DNA from 3 places in the Arthrobacter sp. Soc17.1.1.1 genome. Region 1 is predicted to be linked to each of the others. Evidence: riboswitches for the same ligand, from Rfam matches in the RefSeq annotation. Region 1 holds a riboswitch; each other region holds the start of a gene.
What was found. Region 1 has a riboswitch for cyclic di-AMP ahead of V6S67_RS10810 (NlpC/P60 family protein). Riboswitches for the same ligand answer to the same signal wherever they lie in the genome.
Positions count from the first base shown of each region.

Region 2: another riboswitch for cyclic di-AMP. It lies ahead of V6S67_RS15405 (M23 family metallopeptidase); the one in region 1 lies ahead of V6S67_RS10810 (NlpC/P60 family protein).
Region 3: another riboswitch for cyclic di-AMP. It lies ahead of V6S67_RS18965 (C40 family peptidase); the one in region 1 lies ahead of V6S67_RS10810 (NlpC/P60 family protein).

Region 1 is NZ_JBAJII010000001.1:2,322,213-2,328,835, reverse strand. Features, by position in the region: gene V6S67_RS10830 (YceD family protein) at 1-426, shown strand, start outside; gene rpmF (50S ribosomal protein L32) at 429-632, shown strand; gene rnc (ribonuclease III) at 701-1,432, shown strand; gene mutM (bifunctional DNA-formamidopyrimidine glycosylase/DNA-(apurinic or apyrimidinic site) lyase) at 1,433-2,395, shown strand; cyclic di-AMP (ydaO/yuaA leader) riboswitch at 2,549-2,725, shown strand; gene V6S67_RS10810 (NlpC/P60 family protein) at 2,728-3,570, shown strand; gene V6S67_RS10805 (VOC family protein) at 3,707-4,126, shown strand; gene V6S67_RS10800 (NAD-dependent epimerase/dehydratase family protein) at 4,146-5,114, opposite strand; gene V6S67_RS10795 (alpha/beta fold hydrolase) at 5,111-6,623, opposite strand, start outside.
Region 2 is NZ_JBAJII010000001.1:3,334,609-3,341,231, forward strand. Features, by position in the region: gene V6S67_RS15395 (SGNH/GDSL hydrolase family protein) at 1-559, opposite strand, end outside; gene V6S67_RS15400 (diacylglycerol/lipid kinase family protein) at 643-1,659, shown strand; gene V6S67_RS15405 (M23 family metallopeptidase) at 1,705-2,829, opposite strand; cyclic di-AMP (ydaO/yuaA leader) riboswitch at 3,085-3,310, opposite strand; gene V6S67_RS15410 (siderophore-interacting protein) at 3,473-4,525, opposite strand; gene V6S67_RS15415 (ABC transporter ATP-binding protein) at 4,522-5,469, opposite strand; gene V6S67_RS15420 (FecCD family ABC transporter permease) at 5,472-6,443, opposite strand; gene V6S67_RS15425 (FecCD family ABC transporter permease) at 6,542-6,623, opposite strand, start outside.
Region 3 is NZ_JBAJII010000003.1:73,859-80,481, forward strand. Features, by position in the region: gene V6S67_RS18930 (helicase-related protein) at 1-309, shown strand, start outside; gene V6S67_RS18935 (hypothetical protein) at 372-674, opposite strand; gene V6S67_RS18940 (helix-turn-helix transcriptional regulator) at 735-956, opposite strand; gene mobC (plasmid mobilization relaxosome protein MobC) at 1,359-1,781, shown strand; gene V6S67_RS18950 (relaxase/mobilization nuclease domain-containing protein) at 1,778-3,364, shown strand; gene V6S67_RS18955 (hypothetical protein) at 3,368-4,147, shown strand; gene V6S67_RS18960 (metal-sensitive transcriptional regulator) at 4,294-4,701, opposite strand; cyclic di-AMP (ydaO/yuaA leader) riboswitch at 5,015-5,227, shown strand; gene V6S67_RS18965 (C40 family peptidase) at 5,230-6,108, shown strand; gene V6S67_RS18970 (cytochrome c oxidase assembly protein) at 6,397-6,623, shown strand, end outside.

The sequences.
Region 1 (6,623 bases):
GAATCGGTGCACGAGGGGATCCTGGTGTCGGGAACGGCGAACGTCGAAGTAACCGGCGAGTGCGGCCGTTGCCTGGAGCCACTGCGGTACGAGCACGACGTGGATGTCCAGGAACTCTTCTTCTACAGCGACTCCGAGTCGCTGTCGGTGGAGGAGGACGAGGAACAGCACAGGGTGGAGAACGATTCGGTCGATCTGGAACCCGTGCTGAGGGATGCAGTGGTCACGTCGCTGCCATTCCAGCCGGTGTGCCGGGAGGATTGCAAAGGTCTGTGCTCCGAATGCGGAGCCCGGCTCAATGACGATCCGGACCACCACCATGAAGTATTGGACCCTCGCTGGTCGGCCCTCGCCGGGCTGACCGGCACCGCCGCAGAGAACGACGCGGCACCAAAGTCAGAGTCAGACGAGAGAGAAGAGAGTTAGCCGTGGCTGTCCCGAAGCGGAAGATGTCCCGCGCGAATACCCGTGCACGCCGGTCCCAGTGGAAGGCAACCGCCCCCAAGCTGGTCAAGACCCTCGAGAACGGTCGCGTCACCTACAGCCTCGCCCACCAGGCCAAGGTTGTCACCGACTCGGCCGGCACGCCGCTGTTCCTGGAGTACAAGGGACGCAAGGTCGCCGACGTCTGACATCGGATCCGTCCCGCCGCGTGCGAGCGCCGGCGGGTACCCCGACCGATGCGCCGGCTGATGCGGTTGTGAAGAATACAGAAGAACTCACGAAGCGTCTCGGTGTCGATATCGACACCGAGACGCTTCGTCTTGCCCTGACCCACCGGTCCTACGCCTACGAGAAGGGCGGGATCCCGACCAACGAGCGCCTCGAGTTCCTCGGCGACTCGGTGCTCGGGCTCTCGGTCACCGATGCCCTGTACCGGGACAACCCGGGCCTGTCCGAGGGCGAGCTCGCCAAGCGGCGGTCCGCCGTCGTCAGTACCAAGGCCCTGGCGGGCGTCGCACGCACCCTCGACCTCGGCAGCTACGTGCTGCTCGGGCAGGGCGAGAAGCTGACGAACGGGCGGGACAAGGCGTCGATCCTCGCGGACACGATGGAGGCCGTGATCGGCGCCGCGTACCTCAGCCACGGCATCGAGACCGCCCGTGCCATGGTCATGCGGCTCATCGGGCCCCTGCTCCGCGACTCCGCGGTCCTCGGCGAGGGTACGGACTGGAAGACCCGCATCCAGGAGACGGCGGCCGGCCGGCGGCTCGGGCTCATCGACTACCAGGTGGAGGGCACCGGCCCCGACCATGCCCGCACCTTCACGGCGCGCCTGCTGATCGGCGGCGTCGGCTACGGTTCCGGGCACGGACCGTCGAAGAAGGAAGCCGAGCAGGCCGCGGCGGCGGCGTCCTGGAAGCTGCTCACCGAAGGGGCCGGGTCCGTGCACGGGACCGGAGACCCCACCGACGCGCTCGACGGCTCCTGAGTGCCTGAACTGCCCGAGGTCGAGGTGGTCCGCCGCGGCCTCGCCCGCTGGGTGACCGGACGCACCATCGAGGACGTGGAGGTGGTCGACCCCCGGTCGCTCCGGCGGCACGTCGACGGCGTCGAGGACTTCGTCGGCAACGTCACCGGGGCGCGCGTCACCGATGTGGTGCGCCGCGGGAAGTTCCTCTGGCTCGTCCTGGCGGACCCCGCCGGCGCGGACGCCCCGCCGCATGTCGCCCTGATGGCGCACCTCGGCATGAGCGGGCAGCTCCTCATCGAGGAGCCCGCCGCGCCGCGCGAGAAGCACCTCAAGGTACGCCTGACCCTCTCCGCCGCGCTCGACGAGGAGGGCGTACCGCTGCCCGCCGAGCTGCGCTTCGTGGACCAGCGCATCTTCGGCGGCATGTTCGTCGCCGACCTGCAGCCCACCGGGGACGGCCACCCGGGAGGGCTGGGCGAGGGCGGCCTGCCCCTCGTGCCGCATCAGGCCGCGCACATCGCACGCGACCTCCTCGACCCCGCATTCGACCCCGAGGCCTTCCACCGACGCCTCCGCACGCGCAGGACCGGACTCAAACGCGCGCTGCTCGATCAGGGACTCGTCTCCGGCATCGGCAACATCTACGCCGACGAGGCCCTGTGGGCGGCCCGGTTCCACTACGCCCGGCCCACCGATACGCTGCGGCGCCCGGACACCCAGCGCATCGTCGAGGCGGCCACCGACGTCATGACCCGCGCCCTGGCGGCCGGGGGCACGAGCTTCGACGCGCTCTACGTGAATGTCAACGGCGCCTCGGGCTACTTCGCGCGGGACCTCGAGGCCTACGGCCGTGCCGGGCAGCCCTGCCGCCGGTGCGCGGCCGAGGGTCGGCACACGCTGATCCGCCGGGAGTCCTTCATGAACCGGTCCTCCTACCTCTGCCCGCACTGCCAGCCGAGACCGCGCAACGCGAGGATGTAGCCCTCCCGGGGAGTGCAGGACGTGATGCGGGACGTGATCTTTCCCTCGTGATCCAAACGTGACAATCCGGGACCCCTCGCGTACCGTGGAAGCCGTGCCCGCGCCACCACGGCGGGGCGCCCATCCTCTTTCTGCCGAACCCTGTCGATGAGGATGGACCGTTCGCACAAACCATTCGACAGGGGCGGGGGAACCAGTAGCGGACTCTTCGACGAGTCCTAGGGGTAAAGACACGCGTCGACCAGCTTGGGGGCAATGGTCGGCAGGTGCGTGTCCGGATGTCCCATCCGAACCCGACAGCTAACTTCGCAGGCATTGGGAAAGGCAACAGCATGTCCAAGAGCCATACCGCGCGCCACCGGGCAGTCCCCACGCGCACCAACCCCCTCGTCACCGCCTCCCGCGCCGTCACCGCGACCGCGTCCGTCGCCGGCAAGCCCGCCGCGGTCGTCGTCACCGCGTCCGGCCTCCTGTTCGGTGCGGCACTGCCCGCCAGCGCAGCCGGCGAGATCAGCATCGACACCCAGCAGTCCGCAGCGAGCACCACCGCGGCAGGCACCTACACCGTGCAGGCCGGCGACACGCTCGGCAGCATCGCCTCCTCGCACGGCGTCAGCCTCGAGACGCTGTTCGCGGCCAACGGCCTCGGCTACAGCTCGGTCATCTACCCCGGCCAGGCCATCTCGCTGGGCGGCTCCATCGCCCCGCAGCAGTCCGCTCCGCAGCAGTACTCCGCCCAGTCGGTGTCGGTCCAGGCCGTCCCCGCGAGCACCACGGCGGCCCCGGGCAACTCCACGGGACTCAGCACGCAGTCAGCCGCCTCCATCGCGCCGAGGGCGGCCTCGCTCTCCGGCATCGCCGGCACGGCGATGCAGGGCGTCGGCTCGGGCTACGTCTACGGCGGCACCTCCTACGGCGCCTGGGACTGCTCCGGCTTCGTCCAGTGGGTCTACGCCCAGCAGGGCATCAGCCTGCCCCGCACCACGTGGGCTCAGTTCGCCGCCCTGCGGCCCACCAGCAACCCCCAGCCGGGTGACCTGGTGAGCCAGAACGGTGGCAGCCACGTGGGCATCTACCTCGGCAACGGCCAGATGGTCAGCGCGCTGAACCCGTCGCAGGGCACGCAGGTGCACCCGGTCGGCGTCATGGCCGTGGACGGCTACTACACCCGCTAAGGCGGACGGGCGGTGCAGACCGGCGGCGAAGGCCGGTAGCGACGCAGGAAGGGCGGGGTGCCGAGCACCCCGCCCTTTGCCGTACCCGGGTTCGGGTGTACATTCCGGCGGGTCACCCCTACCCGGAGGAGCACCCATGTTTCGAGGATTCGCCACCGTCACCTTCTACGCCGACGATCTCGCCGCCGCCCGGAACTGGTACACGGACGTGCTGGGGATGGAGCCGTACTACGCGTTCCCGCCGCCGCCCGACCCTCCCGCCTACCTCGAGTTCCGGGTGGGCGACGACGAGGACGAGCTCGGGTTCATCGACCGGAGGTACGGCCCGCCGGGCGCGTCCCTCGGCCCGGGTGGCGCCGTCATGTTCTGGCACGTCGACGACCTGACCGGGACGCTGGACAGGCTGCTCCGGCTGGGCGCCACCGAGTACGAGGCGGTGACGGAACGGGGGACCGGCGGGTTCACGACGGCGTCCGTGGTGGACCCGTTCGGCAACGTGCTCGGCCTCATGCACAATCCGCACTATCTCGAGGTCTTGGCCGCACGCGGCGCCTGACCGCGTCGCTCCGCAGCCCCTAGCGCGCGTAGTGGCGGGCCAGCCGCTCGAAGCCCTCGTCGATGCCGATGTCCGGCTCCCACCCGAGGACCTCGCGCGTGCGCCGCTGGTCGAACCAATGCGCGGTGGAGAGCTGTTCGGCGAGGAAACGGGTCATGGGAGGCTCCTCGGTGCGGCCCGCGGCGAGCCAGGCGCGCTCGATCACGGCCCCCGCGCCGCGGGCGAGCGCTCCCGGAACGGACCATGCCGGGGGCGCCACCCCGCCTGCTCGGCAGATCCCGGCCAGGAGCTCCGCGATGGGCCGCGGCTCGCCGTTCGTGACCACGAACGCCTGCCCCCGGGCGGCCTCGATGCGCCGCAGGCAGGCGACGATCGCCGAGGCCGCGTTGTCCACGTAGGTCGTGTCGATGAGGGCGGTGCCGCCGTCGAGCAGGGGCAGGCGCCGGCGGCGCGCACGGTCGATGACGCGCTCGACGAGCTGCGTGTCGCCCGGACCCCACACGATGTGCGGGCGCACCGCGGCGACGCGGAACCCCGGCCCGGAGCGGCCGAGGGCCAACAGCTCCGCGGCTGCCTTCGTGCGCGCGTAGTCGCCGCGCGCCGAGGCAGGATCGGCGGGGCCGGCGGGAGCGCCGACGAGGGACGAGCCGGAATGCGCGACGGAGGGGGAGGAGACCTGCACGACGTCTGTCACGCCGGCGTCCTGCGCCGCGTCGAGCAGGCGCCTCGTGCCCTCGACGTTGACGCGGTCGAAGTCCGCCGCGGCGCCCGTGAAGGAGACCTTCGCCGCCAGGTGGATCACCGCCGTGCAGCCGCGCACCGCGGCCGTGACGGCGTCCGGATCCTCGATGGACCCGAGGGAGTCCTGCGCGCCCGGGACGCCGGAGGGGCGGCGCTGGAAGCACCGCACGTCGTGCCCGTCGGTGATCAGGTGCTGCGCGACGGCGCGCCCGAGCATGCCGCTCGCGCCGGTCACGAGGACCGTCACAGGGAGCCCGCCCGCCCGCCGGACAGGAAGCGGCCGCTCCACGCGGCGATCCGGGCGCGGTCGATCTTCGCGTTGTGGCGGACGTCCACGGGCAGCGCCGGCACCGCGATGACGGCCGCGAGGTCCACGCCGCGCCCGCTCGCTGCCGTGCGGGCCGCGGCGGCCAGCGCGGCGTCCGCCAGCCGCGGACGGGCACCTGCCGTGTCGGTCTCGAGGACCGCGACGACGGCCTGCGTGCCGGCGGGTCCGACGCCGACGACGGCGGCCAGGCGGACGCCGTCGAGGGTCTCCAGCACCTGCTCGAGCCCGACGGGCGTCAGGACGCCCGCGGCGGAGGTGATGACGTGGCCCAGCCGGCCCTCGACCCACAGGCGACCCTCGGCGTCGAAGTGGCCCACGTCACCCGTGCGGTGCCAGGGCCCGGTCCTCGCCGCGTCCTGCTGCGTCCGCCACAGCCGGAAGTACCGGTCCTTGACGTGCGGGGCGTCGACCAGGATCTCACCGGTGACACCCGGCGTCACGGCGGGTGCGCCGGTCGCGGCGCCGGCGCCGTCGAGCGGGCTGACGGCCACGCGGGCCCCGTGGACGGGCACGCCCACGCACACGCCGTTCCCTGCGCCCTCGGCGGGCGACGCCGCGGCGGCCCGGATGCCGGCCAGGTCGATGTCCGCGACGAGGAGGGATTCCGTCATCCCGTAGGGCGTGTGGAGGGCGGCCGCGGGTACGAGGGCCTGCACGGCGTCGAGGAGCGGGACGGGGATCGGCGCGCCGGCCGACAGCAGGAGGGAGATCCGGCCGAGGGCGCGCCGGCCGTCGGCGTCGAGGTCGGACGACGTCGCCAGGACGTTCCGCAGGGCTGCGGGCGAGGCGAACACGACGGTCGCGTCGACGGCGCCGGCGGCCGCAGCCAGCGCCCGGGCCGTCAGCGTCCGCGGGGCCGTGACGTCCATGGCGGGGGTCACCGACGTCGCGCCGAGTGCGGGACCGAGGAGGGCGAAGGGCGCGAACCCGGCCACGAGCGCGGTCCCCGGTCCCAAGCCCAGGGTGCGCTCGACGGCGTCGCGCATCGCGGAGAGCTGCCGGTGCGTGTAGACCACACCCTTGGCGGGACCGGTGGAACCCGAGGTGAACAGGATCGCCGCATCGGCGTCGGGATCGGGCGCCGGGAGGTCCGGGGCGGGATGGGCGGCGCGGAGATCGCCGAGGGAGGCCTCCACGTGGAGGGCCCTCCGCTTCGCCGCCGGGAGGGCACCCACGCCGATGCGGCGGCCGGGCCAGCCGAAGGCGCGGGCCGCGAGGAGGGCACGTTCGATGCCGATCACGACGTCGGGCGCGGAGCCCCTGACCGCCCGGCTGAGGCCGCGGGCCCCGAGTCCGGCGTCGGCGACGACGATCACCGCGCCGATCCGCAGGCACGCGTAGATCAGGACGGTGAGGTCCACGCCGGGCGGTACCAGGAGACTGACCCGGGTGCCTGGGCCGTACCCGAGCGCGGTGAGTCCGGCGGCG
Region 2 (6,623 bases), 1.0 Mb from region 1:
GCGCGGCCATCAGCGTGTGTCCGGCGGTGGACATGTGCATGCGGTCGACGTCCCAGTAACCCCAGTCCTGGAACTCGCGCAGCCGCCAGTAGTCCACGATCGTCGCGCCGCGGTTGTCGGCGATCTCGCGGACCCACTCGTTGTAGACGGCCGTGCGTCCGCGGGTCTTCCCGAACACGGCGGAACCCGCCGCGTCGAAGCCCGTGAACAGCACGACGGCGGCTCCGGCGTCGCGGAGCCGCCCGATGCCGTCGTCGTAGTGCGCCATGAGGGCGTCGATGTCGATACGGGGGCGCAGGATGTCGTTGGCACCCGCGTAGAGGGTCACGAGCGTCGGCTGCAGCGCCAGCGCGGCGTCGATCTGCTCGTCGAGGATCTGGCGCATCTTCTTCCCGCGGATCGCGAGATTCGCGTAGCCCCAGGAGGGGTCGGCGAGGATGAGCTGCTCGGCCACGCGGTCCGCCCAGCCGCGCACGCCGTTGGGGGACGCCGGGTCCCAGTCGCCCACCCCTTCGGTGAAGGAATCGCCGAGGGCCACGTATCGCTGGGGAAAGTTCACGTCCCAAAGATTACCCTCGGCGCCGGGGGCGGCCGGGATAAGCTCGACGGAGCCACCCGTTGACACCCCGCACGAAGGACACCATGCCCACCGACGTCTTACCCGCGCCGACCACCGACACCGATACCGACGCCGTCGCGGATGCCGGATCGGGCCGCCGTCGGGCCGCGCTGATCGTCAACCCCATCAAGGCCACCACCGCCGACGTCGAGGGCGCCGTCCGGCGCATCTCGGCCGAGGACGGCTGGGAGGAACCGCTCGTGATCGAGACGACCGCCGACGATCCCGGGCACGGCCAGGCCCGGGAGGCGCTCGAGGCGGGGGTGGACCTCGTCATCGCGGCCGGCGGGGACGGCACGGTCCGGTGCGTCGCCGAGGAACTCGCCGGCACCGGGACCATGATGGCCCTCGTGCCGCTGGGCACCGGGAATCTGCTCGCCCGGAACCTCGACATCGCCGTCGACGATCCGGATGCCGCCGTCGAGTCCGCGTTCCGCGGGACGGAGCGGACCATCGACGTCGTGCACGTCACTGTGGACCGCGCCCAGGACGCCCACGTGTTCCTGGTCATGGCGGGGATCGGCTACGACGCCGCCATCATGTCGGACACGCGGGACGACCTGAAGGACAAGGTCGGCTGGCTCGCGTACGTGGACGCCGGGATCAGGAACCTGCCCGGCAGGCCCTCGCGCACCACCATCTCGGTGAACGGGGGCAAGCCCTTCGAGCGCCGCCTGCGCAGCGTGATGGGCGGGAACTGCGGGAAGATCATGGGCGGCCTGGAGATCTTCCCCGGCGCCAGGATCGACGACGGCCTCATGGACCTCATGACCGTGGCCCCCAAGGGCAGGCTCGGGTGGCTGGCCGTCGCGGGCAAGCTGGTCGCGCGCGGCAAGGGCAGGAGCAAGGACCCGTCGCTGGAGTACTTCCAGTGCCGCACCGCCGAGATCACGCTGCGTGAACCGCTCGAGGTGCAGCTCGACGGCGATGCCCTCGGCACGGCGACGCACATGGCGTTCGAGGTCAAGCCGGACTCGCTCCGCCTGCGGATGCCGCTCGGCTACAAGGACCCCGCCGTCGTCAGCGAACCGCTGCCCTGACGGGACCCGGGGCAGCGGCGGCCCCCGGGCCGGCGGTGCCTCCGGTCACAGCCAGGGCTGCGGGTCGACCTTCTCGTCGTTGACCAGGACCTCGAAGTGGAGGTGGCACCCCGTGGAGTTGCCCGTACTGCCGACGGCGCCGAGGAGGTCTCCGCGCTTCACGGTGGTGCCGGCCGGCACGTCGAGGGCGCTCAGGTGGTTGTAGGTGGTCTTCAGCCCGTCGCCGTGGTCGATCAGGATGCGCTGCCCTCCGCCGTAGGCGTGCCAGCCCGAGTCGACGACCGTCCCGGCGTCCGCGGCCTTCACCGGGGTGCCGCAGGCGCTGGCGTAGTCGACGCCCGTGTGGAGCTCCGTCCCGGAACCGCCCAGGGGATTGACCCTGTACCCGAAGGTCGAGGCGACCTCCGGGTTCTCCACCGGGGCGCTGAAGGCCTTGCGTTCCTTCGCTGCCGGTGCTAGGGACGCCGAGAGCGCCCGCGCACTCGCGATGCTCGGGGCGATGCCTTCGGCGGCGGGACCCGCGGCCTCGAGGCCGAAGGTGACCGTGGCTCCTGCGGGCGCGGTGACGGCCTGCGGGACGCCGGATGCGACGGCAGCCTCCGCACCACCGGCAGGGGCCGGGGCCGAGGTGGCCGACGGCGCGACGGCGCCCATCAGCAGACCGGCCGAGGCAAGGACGATACCGGCGGTGGCGGCGTTGTCCCGCAGGCGGGTGAACGACGTCGGGAGGGCGTTCCGGGCTGCCGTCCGGCGGGTCGCGAGAGCACGTGCGTCCGTCCGTCGCCGGGCCGACGACGGCGTGCGTCCGCTGCTGCGGACGCTGCGGCGCGACGGCAGGGCCACAGGGGCGGAGGCGGAGGCGTCGTCGGAGGCATCGGAGGCATCGGAGGCATCGGAGGCATCGGAGGCATCGGAGGCATCGACGGCAGCGTCATCGACTGCGGTGGCAGGTGCGGTGGCGTCGGTGGCATCGGTGGCAGTTGCGTCGGTGGTGACAGCGTCATCGGTCGCGACAGCGTCATCGGCGGGTGCCTCCTGGGCGGCCCGCTCCCGGGCGCGGAGTTCGCGGCGGGTCAGCGGGGCGGGGGGACGCGGCGCGTCCCCGGAAGGAGTCGGGACGGCAGAGGGCACGGACGCATCGGGTCCCGTCTCCACGGATTGCGGCTCCATGGGCGCGACGGCACGCGTCGGTGCCGGGATGGACGGGGCAGAAACGGACGGCGCAGGAACGGACGGCGCGGGAACGGGCTGTGCGGCCGGCAGGGAGGCCGCGAAGAGGGGGCTGTGCGCGGGGTGAGGCTGCGAACGCAGCGAACGACGGTTCGGCGGAGGGGTGTGCGCAGGGAGCTGCGGCATCGCGTGGTGCTGGTCCGGGCGGGCGTCGGACGCTCGACGGCGCCCGGACATGAGCGTCTGGGTCAACTGCATACCTCTCTCACACGCCCGCGAAGTTAGCTGTCGGATTCGAGCAAGAGTTGACTCGGCCCCCACGGCGCGGCCCTCGGTGCTGCAGAAGCGCAGGAAGGGCCGTGCTGTCGACTATGCGTGAGGGCTTCACCCCGAGGCGGCTCGTGCCGCCGGAATGTGGATCCTCCACCCCTGTCACAGGTTGTCCAGGCGGTCCGCTGACAGGGTTAGGCGTGCGGACCTGAATTCCACGATGGAGCTTGACTGCTCAAACAGTAGGCGAGGAAAGGCGTAGTTACAATTCCGTTATCCACCCTGTGGACAATTCGTGCAATACTGCCCTCTGCCACCAGTAATCCTGAGGAAATGTGCGGCAGAACTTGAGTTCCGGCCGCGGGAAGCGCTGTCAGGACAGCTCCGCCCGACCCTTGCGCCAGTACCCCATGAAAGCAACCTGTTTCCGGTCCACTCCGACGTCACGCACGAGGTAGCGGCGCAGGCCCCGGACCACGGCGGCCTCGCCCGCGATCCAGGCGTAGAAGGGCTGGGTGCCCGGAGGCCGTTCCGGGTTGACGGTCGATTGCACGATCGCCGCCTCGAGCAGCTGCGGTGTCTCCCAGAGGATGGTCCTGTCGATGTCCACGTCCTCCGGCTCGCTGCCACCGCTGGCGGCGACCTCCCCGGAGAGGGAGACCCACCCCGGCAGCCGCACCGCGTTCCGGACGGCGGTCTCCAGCAGCTCCCCGTGGGGGCGGCGGCCGCGGGCCAGCCAGGTGATGGAGACCGAGGAGCGTGTGCCGATGTGCTGGATGTCCGCGCCGTCCGGCACCTCAAGGAACGCGTGGCCGCTGATGTCCTCGGGGAGCGACTCGAGGATGGCGCTGATCGCGGGCACCGCGGTCTCGTCGCCGGCGAGGAGCACGTGCTGGGCGAGGCCCGGGCTCCACTCGATGCCCCCGTAGGCACCCGCCGTCGCGCACTGCGCGGCGGCGGAGTTCGGTCCGATGACGCACACCCGGTCCCCGGGCCTTGCTGCTGCCGCCCATTCGGATGCGGGGCCACCACGGCCGTCCTCGTCGAGGTGCATCACGAAGTCCACGTCGATCTCCGGCTGCGGACCCGAGCAGCGCGAGTCGCGCACGGTGTAGGTGCGCATGGAGCCGCGCTCCTCCGCGTCCATGCCGAGCCACAGCTGGTACCAGCTGGACGCGGCGCCACCGCGCATCATGCCCGCGATGTCCGGGCACGCGCGTCCGGCGGACGGGATGACGATCTTGATCCGGAGGTCGAGGGTGTCCCCCGCGACGCCGAAGGACTCCAGGCATGCGCCGCCGAAGGTGATGCGGCGGAAGTTCGCGGTGAGGTCCTGCACGGCCGTGACGACGACGTCGAACGCCAGCACCATGGGCTCGGTGTCCGCCGCGGTGCGTCGGGCAGTCCTCTGTGTCACATCGGTCATGATGCCTCCATGCGTGCCGGGACGATGTCCTGGGGGTTGGATCGGTAACCGCGTCCCGGCTCACGGCCGGGAGCGGGAGTACTGGCGGGAACGGTTGCGGGAGTGCCGGCGGGCACGGCTGCGGGCGCGCCGTGGTGCCTGCCGACGGGAACCACCATCGGCGTGCCGGACACGGGGTCCTGGATGATCCGGCAGTCGAGGTGGAACACACCCGTCACCGTCTCCTCGGTGACGACGGCGGACGGCGCGCCTTCGGCGACGATCCGGCCTTCCCGCATGGCGATCAGGTGGTCCGCGTAGCGCGCGGCCAGGTTGAGGTCGTGCAGCACCATGACCACGGTGGTCCCGGAGCGCCGGTTGAGGTCGGTGATGAGGTCCAGTACCTCGATCTGGTGGGTGACGTCGAGGAACGTGGTGGGCTCGTCCAGCAGGAGGATCCCCGTCTGCTGGGCGAGCGCCATCGCGATCCACACGCGCTGGCGCTGCCCGCCGCTCAGCTCGTCCACGGTGCGGTCCGCGAGGGACAGCGTGTCGGTGGCCTCCAGCGCGCCCGCCACGGCGGCGTCGTCCTCCGGGGTCCACTGGCGGAACCAGCCCTGGTGCGGGTAGCGGCCGCGGCCTACGAGATCGGCGACGGTGATGCCGTCGGGGGCCACCGGGGTCTGCGGCAGGAGCCCGAGCAGGCGTGCGACGGCCTTCGTGGACTGGGTGGCGATGTCCGCGCCGTTGAGCAGCACGGTGCCCTCGACGGGCTTGAGCAGGCGTGCGAGCCCCCGCAGCAGCGTCGACTTGCCGCACGCGTTGGCGCCGACGATCACCGTGACCTTCCCGGCGGGCAGCGAGAGCGAGAGCCCGTCGACGACGGTGCGCTCGCCGTAGGCGAGCGTGATCCCGGCGGCGGACAGCGAGGCCGCTCCCGTATCGATCGGTGGGCGTGGAGCCATGGTCAGCCTCCCTGGCCGGAGCGGTTGGCGGTGGCGAGCAGCCACAGCAGGAACGGCGCGCCGAGGGCGCCCGTGACGATGCCGACCGGCAGCGACGTCCCGGGCACGAGGTTCGCGGCGACGAAGTCCGCGCCGAGCACGATGACCGCGCCGACGAGGGCCGCCATGGCCAGCGACGGTCGGTTGCCGAGCAGGCGGCGGGCGATCGGCCCGGACAGGAACGCCACGGAGGCCACGGGGCCGGCGGCGGCGGTCGCGACGGCAGCGAGGGCCACAGCGGTGGCCATCAGCCCCAGACGGGACGCCTCGACGCGGATCCCGAGCCCCGCGGCGGCGTCGTCGCCCAGTTCCAGGCCGCGGAGGCTGCGCGCGAGGACCGCAGCTGCGGGCAGCAGCACCACGAGCGCGCCGACCAGCACGGTGGCGCGGTCCCAGGTGCTGGAGTTGAGCGAACCGCCGAGCCACAGCACGGCCTCGCTCGCCGTCCGCAGGTCCGTGCGGGTGATGAGGAAACTCACCACGGCGTGCAGCACCGCGGCGAACCCGATCCCCACGAGGATGAGCCGGTACCCGGCCACTCCCCCGCGGCGCGAGACGAGGTAGATCGCGGCCGCGACCATCAGCGCGCCGAGCAGCGCCGAGACGGACACGGCGGCGCCCGCGGCACCGAACAGCACGATCACCGTCACCGCGGCCGCACTCGCGCCGTAGCTGATGCCGATGATGTCGGGACTCGCCAGGGGGTTGCGCAGCATCGTCTGGAAGACGGACCCGGCGATGCCGAACGCCACACCGATGAGGAGCCCGATCACGGCCCGCGGCAGCTTGTTCTCCAGGACGATGAAGCTCGCCCCCGGGATGTCCGCGCCGCCGAGGATCCGGAAGAAGTCGGGGATGGTCACGGTGTAGGAGCCGAGGAGCACGTCCACGGCGAACAGCACCACGACGACGGCGGCAGCCGTGGCCAGCCGCAGCCCCGCGCTCCTCCGGCGACGGGCACGGGTGGCGGTGAGGTGCTCGGTGGGACGCAGCGGGCGTGCGGTGTCGGTGGCAGCGTGCTCGATCGACGCGCTCACAGCTGGGCCATCCGCCGGCGCCGCACGAGCCAGATGAAGAAGGGCGCTCCTACGACGGCGGTCATGATGCCCACCTGC
Region 3 (6,623 bases), on a different contig from region 1:
GAGCGGCAGCTGGAGGAAGCACGGCAGGAGTACCGCGACGCGGCAAACGCACTGAAGCAGCCATTCAAGCACACGGAGGCACTTGAGAAGGCCAAGTGGGAAGTCGAGAGGATCAGTCGTGAGATGCGTGGAGAAGACGCCGCGCAGATAACGCTCACCCCTGAACTGGAGGATCTAAAGCGCCACATGCGGATGGCCTTCCCAAACTCTCCGAAGCCCGGACAAGCAGCTGACAGAACGGGAGCGCAGCCCCGGCCGAGCCATCTGCCGGGCCGGAACATTGAGCAGTCGGGTGGATTTGAACGCTAGGGTTCACACATAGAAAGAGGGCGGTTCCTACCGGGTAGGGACCGCCCTCTCGTCGTCTACGGTCAGCTGTTCGCCGCAGTGCTGGGGGCCGGCGAGGCTGCTTCCTCAGAGTTGGCAGAGCGTCGTGAGCGACGCTTAGCAACACCGCCGGCCTCCAGGCCGAGCTTCTTCAGTTCGTCCTCACTCCATCCGTCCTTCGTTGCTCGGACGTATGCCTTCTTATCTTCACGTTCGGCGTCGGCGAGCTGCTCGCGCAGCTCGTCTACGCGCTTCCGGGCGATCACCAGATCGGTGACAGATTCGATACGGGAGTCGAGGAGTTTACGTGCCTGGTCTTTGGTGGTTTCGAGGTCGATGGTAGCCATGCTCATCAGCCTAACCTTTGCCTATTGGGGTGCACAGACAGCCGCCACGGGGTGCAGTTTCTACCGGCCCGCTGGGTAGTCGTGGAGGTACCCGTTAGCGGGATCGTTGAACCAGTCCTCAATGTCGCCGGAGTCATACCGGACGGTGTTCCGTCCGAGTATGAAGTAGGGCGGTCCGAGGTTGGCCCGGCGCCATTGAGCTAGCTCTTGGCTTGTCACTCCGTACAACTCAGCCACGTCCTTCGGTGTCATCATCGTGCCCACCATGAGTCCCTCTTTCATCTTTGCCCCATTCCTTTCGGCAATGCCGTCATCACTTGGACGCGAAGTGAATTGGCAAGGTGGAGAGGTCGGACCGTGGAATACCGGAGCGAAGCGAGGATATGCCGCGAAAGCCGTCCTCGGAGCCTTGCCAAGAGAAGGGCGGACAGTACATTCACAAGCCGAAACGGAACGGCGCAGCCGTGAGGGTCAATCCAGACGCGAAGCGTCTCCCGAAAGATGGAACACCCCACGCGGCACACCCCGCCAGGAAGAGAGTTCCCAATTACCTACGGAGCAAGCTATGCGTTTATGTGCCATAAATATCGATTCCGCTGGCGCCTGAGGCTGAGCGGTGACACACTTGGGGTGTGGGGCCTCCGTTCGAGGGGCGCTGCGCTGGGCCTGAAGGGAGGACGAGCGATGAGCGAAAGTCAGGAGCAGGAATCCGCTGCGCGTCCTCCTAGTGCCGGCAAGCGGCACGTGTGGTCCTCGCGGCGCAAGCGCATTGAGGGTAAGACCGTGTACGTGCGGGTCTCGATGTCCGAGATGGAGCGTGCTCAGCTGCTGCAGCTGGAAGCTCAGACTGGTTTGTCGCCGTCGGCGATCCTCGTCGACGCAGCTCTCGGTTCGGGGGACCCGGCGGTGCTGACGGTGAAGAAGCAGGAGGTTGTGACCTTGCTGGCGATCCGTCGTCTCATCGCGACGGCGGCCAATAACATGAACCAGATCGCGCGCCACGCGAACGCGACCGGTGAGGTCAAGGACTACGCCGCTGCAGCGATGCAGGAGACCCGTCAGCTGATGCGGCAGATCGAATCGAAGATGTACGAGCTGAAGCCGTGATTCCGAACATCACGAAGGGCTCCCGGACCGTCGGCCTGATGAAGTATCTGGTCGGTCCAGGAAAGAGCAACGAGCACACCGACCCGCACCTTGTAGCCGGTAGCCCGACGATCATGGCGTGGTTCGGAGACGCGCAGCTCAACGATCAGTCGGCGGTTCTCGCGGCACAGGAAATTGACCTCAACAAGCGGATCAATGACGTCGAGATGGACCAGCACGTCTGGCACTGCTCTCTGTCACTACGTGCCGATGAACGGCCTGTCAGCGACCGTGAGTGGGCGGACATGGCGGAGAAGTTCATGGACGACATGGGCTTCACCGAGACGAGCGGGAAGGCCGCGTGCCAGTGGGTCGCCGTACAGCACGGCACGAGCACCGCCGGCAACGACCACATCCACATCGTCGCCTCCCGCGTCCGTGAGGACGGCACGAAGTGGAGCGACTGGTCAGACTTCCCGAAGGCGCAGACCGCCGCCCGGAACCTCGAGAAGCAGTTTGGACTCATCGAGCTGGGACAGCACTCCGAGCGCGGACTGAAGCCAGCCGAACAGCTGGCAGACCGACAGGTGGGAGGAGCTAAGGAACCAGCCCGACACCGCCTCGAGCGGACTGTTCGCTCCAGCGCCATCGCTTCCCTCTCCGAAGCTGAGTTCGTGCGCCGGCTTCGCTGCCAGGAGCTACTCGTCAGCGCCCGCTTCGCTGACGGCGGCCGCTCTGTCGTCACCGGCTACTCCGTCGCGGAGCGACCAACCAAGGGCATGGACCCCGTGTGGTTCGGCGGCGGGAAGCTCGCAAAGGACCTGACCCTGCCGGCGCTGCGCACCGCGTGGACCGACACCCCGGAAGCGTCCCAGGAAGCGGCCGAAGAATGGTGGGCAGCCAAGCGCCACCAAAGGGTCGTGCATAACCAAGCACCCGACATGAGACGCGGCATCCGTGCATCCATGGTCGGCGGGGTAGCTGTCGATGAGGTGGCGGCCAGAAAGCTTGCACTGGACATGGCAAAGGCACGCAGAGTTATGTCCCAGGTCGACCCGAGTGATCACCAGACATGGGCGCACGTTGCCCGTGAAGCCGCTGGTGTATTCGGTGCTTGGTCGAAGGCCACTGAGGCTGAGCCCGGGCCGCTGGCCCACGCCTCGCGTGTGCTGGCCCGTTCGGCACATCGGTCAGGGGTGACCATCAGCGAACCCGTGAAGCCAGCACTGCGGATGTCCGGCACCACAGCGTTCCTCCTCGCGGCCGCCACCGCCCCGTCACCGGTCGCGCAGACGCTCATCATGCAGCAGATGCTCCGCACCATCCGGCTCCTGCACGACATGCAGGCCAGCAATCAGGAGCTGCGCGAAGCAAATCTCCTGACCGAGACGGTGCGTGAGCACCTGAGCATCGTCGGAGCACCGCTGCCCGACGTCCCCGAACCGCGACTGCCAGCAGCATTGACCACTCAGGAGCACACCGCCGGTGTGGAACGGAAGGCGGTGCCGTCCTTGACAGAGGCCAAGCGCCCGCTGCGAGGACAGCGACCTGCGGAGAACTTCGAGACAGAGCTGCACGTGCCGGATCAAGGGATAGGGAGATAGCGCATGAACCATGACACACCCGATGGGGCAGAGGGGCTGTTCCGACCGCAGTTGCAGTCAGCCCTTGCCGTCGCAGGCAGGCTCGGCGAAATACTCGCCCGTCAGCGCGCAGAGCGGAACGAGCAGATGCTGCGCGCCCAGGACGCCGAGCGTCGACAGCTCCAGGAGCGGTTCGAAGCCGAACGAGCCGTCATGCGGACCCAGCTCGGAGCTGTCCACCAGCCGCAGTTCTGGGAAGCGGCCAGACCTGAGGACATCGCCTCCCAGCACGCCCTCGCACAGCAGTGGGAGCCGTTCGATGACATGGCCCGCCTTTCCCGCGAACACATACACGACGAGATCCGCACACGGTACAACCTGACTCCTGAGGAGTACCTCGAGGAGCACCGACAAGTACCACTACAGGTGGCAGCGGACGCTATCTCCGACGGTCCCGGAGCAGGCAATGATCAGGACGCCCAGCGTGACCACGCAAAGGCCCAACGACAGTCAGCGGTCGTCGCGGCCGGGGACCTGCAGAATGACCTCGACACGCAGCAAGCAGTAGCTAGAGCCGAGGAACTGTGGGACTCAGTGGACCGCAGGGAGAAACTCGCAGAGTTCCTCACCGAACGAGTTGGAACCACAGACATCGGACGCGAAGGAGTAGTCGCCGTTCTCGCAGCCGACCTCAGCAATGGGACACCACCATCGGCTGCGGTGAAGGCTGGCAGGCGCCCGGTTCGCCCCCATGATGTGCCTGAATCAGATCTTGAGAAGGAAAAAGGCTTTGGGGTGGGCTAGGCCCGAGACGGTGAACGCCGGATGGAGGGAAGCAAAAAGGGGGAGTGACTTTGGGATTGTGCGTGGAGGTCACTCCCGCAGCCAGGTTGAGGGTGCCGACAAGTGACCCTCGGGTAGCAGGGGAACGTTGTGAAGAGGGCCAGCTGTTATCTCAGTAGCCGGCCTATTGCCTTGGTTGCTTCCTGGATTTTTGCGTCGACGGCACCTGTGCTCGTGGAATCAGCTGTGTCGTTTGGGCGTGCGGTTTCATGGGCAGCATCTGCGACGCAGTGGGCGAGATGACTTTCCAGGAGCCCGAGGCTGAGGGCGTGCATAGCGCTGTTCACGGCGGCAACCTGCGTGAGGATATCGATGCAGTATTGGTCCTCATCAACCATGCGGGCTATTCCGCGGACCTGACCTTCGATGCGCTTGAGTCGGCGCAAATAGGCGCTTCTATCGGTCGCGTATCCGTGCTGATGGGGTGCTGCCTCATCGGGCGGGTCCGTCTGGTGGGCTGGTTGTGCTGCGGTAGTAGTGCTGACGCTGACTTCCGGTGCGATGTGGGTGGTCATGGTCGTTCCCCTCATCATCGTCGGCGCATTACTGCCCGGTGTAGGTTGCCGTCGATGCGGTCCTGGGTCATGTGAAATGCATGGCCCTCACCAGTATCCGCCAGCGATAGCGGGCGGTTGAACGAATAACAGGGCTAGAAGTTCCACGAGCGCCCAGTATCGAGTAATTCGTCCGCGTGTCGTGGCAACACGCTCAGTCTCGTTACGCGAACGTGACATCAAATACCATCCTGGGGTATTCTCCTCAGGTGATCCCGGCACCCGTCGAGATCGCTCTCCCGCGCAGAATGCCGAGCCCTGCCGCTGCTCCCGGGATCCGTTCGTACAATCCATATGGCAGGGACGGGGGAACCACGTTTCCACCGGGTCACCGCACGTTCGTGTGTTGACCCTCGGGGTTAAGTCGATCTATCAGCTCATTCCTGCACGGCGTCGCTGCGTGCTGCCATAGGACTGGATTGAGGACGGCCGGGTGACTCCCATCCGAACCCGACAGCTCACCCCGCAGGCATGGGAGAGGCAATCACCATGTCACGTCCGTCCATTTCTGCGCGCCACCGCGCTGTCGTCACCCACTCCATCGCCCTCGAGGGCCTGTCGTATTCCGCGAAGACCGGCGCTGTAGCGCTGGGCAAGCCGGCCATCATCGCAGCTGCTACCGGCGGCCTCGTCTTCGCTGTTGGAGCCCCTGCGGCCCAGGCCGGCACCTACACGCAGGACACCTCCAGCACCCTCACAGCGCAGGCCCCCGCCGCAGCTGCTGCAGGCGTCTACACGGTTGCCTCCGGTGACACCATGGGTGCCATCGCCGCCAAGCACGGCGTGAACCTCGATGCGCTGCTGGCAAGCAACGGCCTGTCCTACGCATCGGTTATCTACCCGGGCCAGCAGATCCAGCTTTCCGGCGGTGCCGCTGCCAGTGTCTCTGTCAGTGCAGCCGCGGTTCCCGCTGCCGCCCCCACCGGCCAGGTCTTCTACAGCGCCCCTGCCGCAGCACCCGCTCCCACGGCAGCCCAGCCCACGTACTCCCTGACCTCGGCCACTGTCGCCCCGATCGCCCCGGTGGCTCCCGCAGCCCCGAGTGTTCCCGCCAGCGGCGTCGGTGCGGCGATCGTGGCATCGGCCTACTCCCAGATCGGGTCCATCCAGGACTGCACTGTTCTTGCTGAGCGGGCACTGCGCTCGATCGGCAAGAACGTCGGAGACCTCGGCCCCATGCAGTTCCTGCAGTACGGAACTGTCGTCGCCACCCCGGCCCCCGGTGACCTCGTGGTCCGTCCGGGGCACGTCGCAATCTACGTCGGTGGCGGCAAGGTCATCAGCAGCGGCATGAATGGTGCGAACCTCACCATGGAGCACCCCCTGTCCGACCTCGCCGGATCGACCTTCGTGCGCGTCGCAGGCTAACTTCACCCTCTGGTGAAGTGGTCGCCCTCAAGCTGAGATAGCGGTGAGCGCCCTGGACGGGGGCACTCACCGCTATTTCATTGTCTGCTTGTCTCTTAGTGCGCTTCAGTCGCTACCTGTGTGGATGCCACTCCGGGCTGAAGGTCCGGCACGGATTGCTAGCACTGTTCGTTAGGTGTCTGCTTCCATTTTTGGGACTGCGGAGGGTGCGGAGTGCCGGTACCCGATCCGTGGGGATGAATGAGCTAGACGTTGGCGAGACCGTGAAGTTGGGATGGTTGTACATCAGTGAGTGATCCGTGGGTGAGTGGACCGGTGTGGATACCGGAGGCCCCGCCGTCGTGGGCAACCTACCTGGCGCCGACCCTGCAACCGATCCCGCTGATCCCCGGAATCGCTTTGGTCCTGGGTGTGCTGTATCTGGCTGGCGCGATCCGCCTGTGGTCGATGGGTCGTTCCTGGCCGCTGTGGCGGACGGCGATCTTCTTGGCGGGCTGCACCATCATCATGATCAC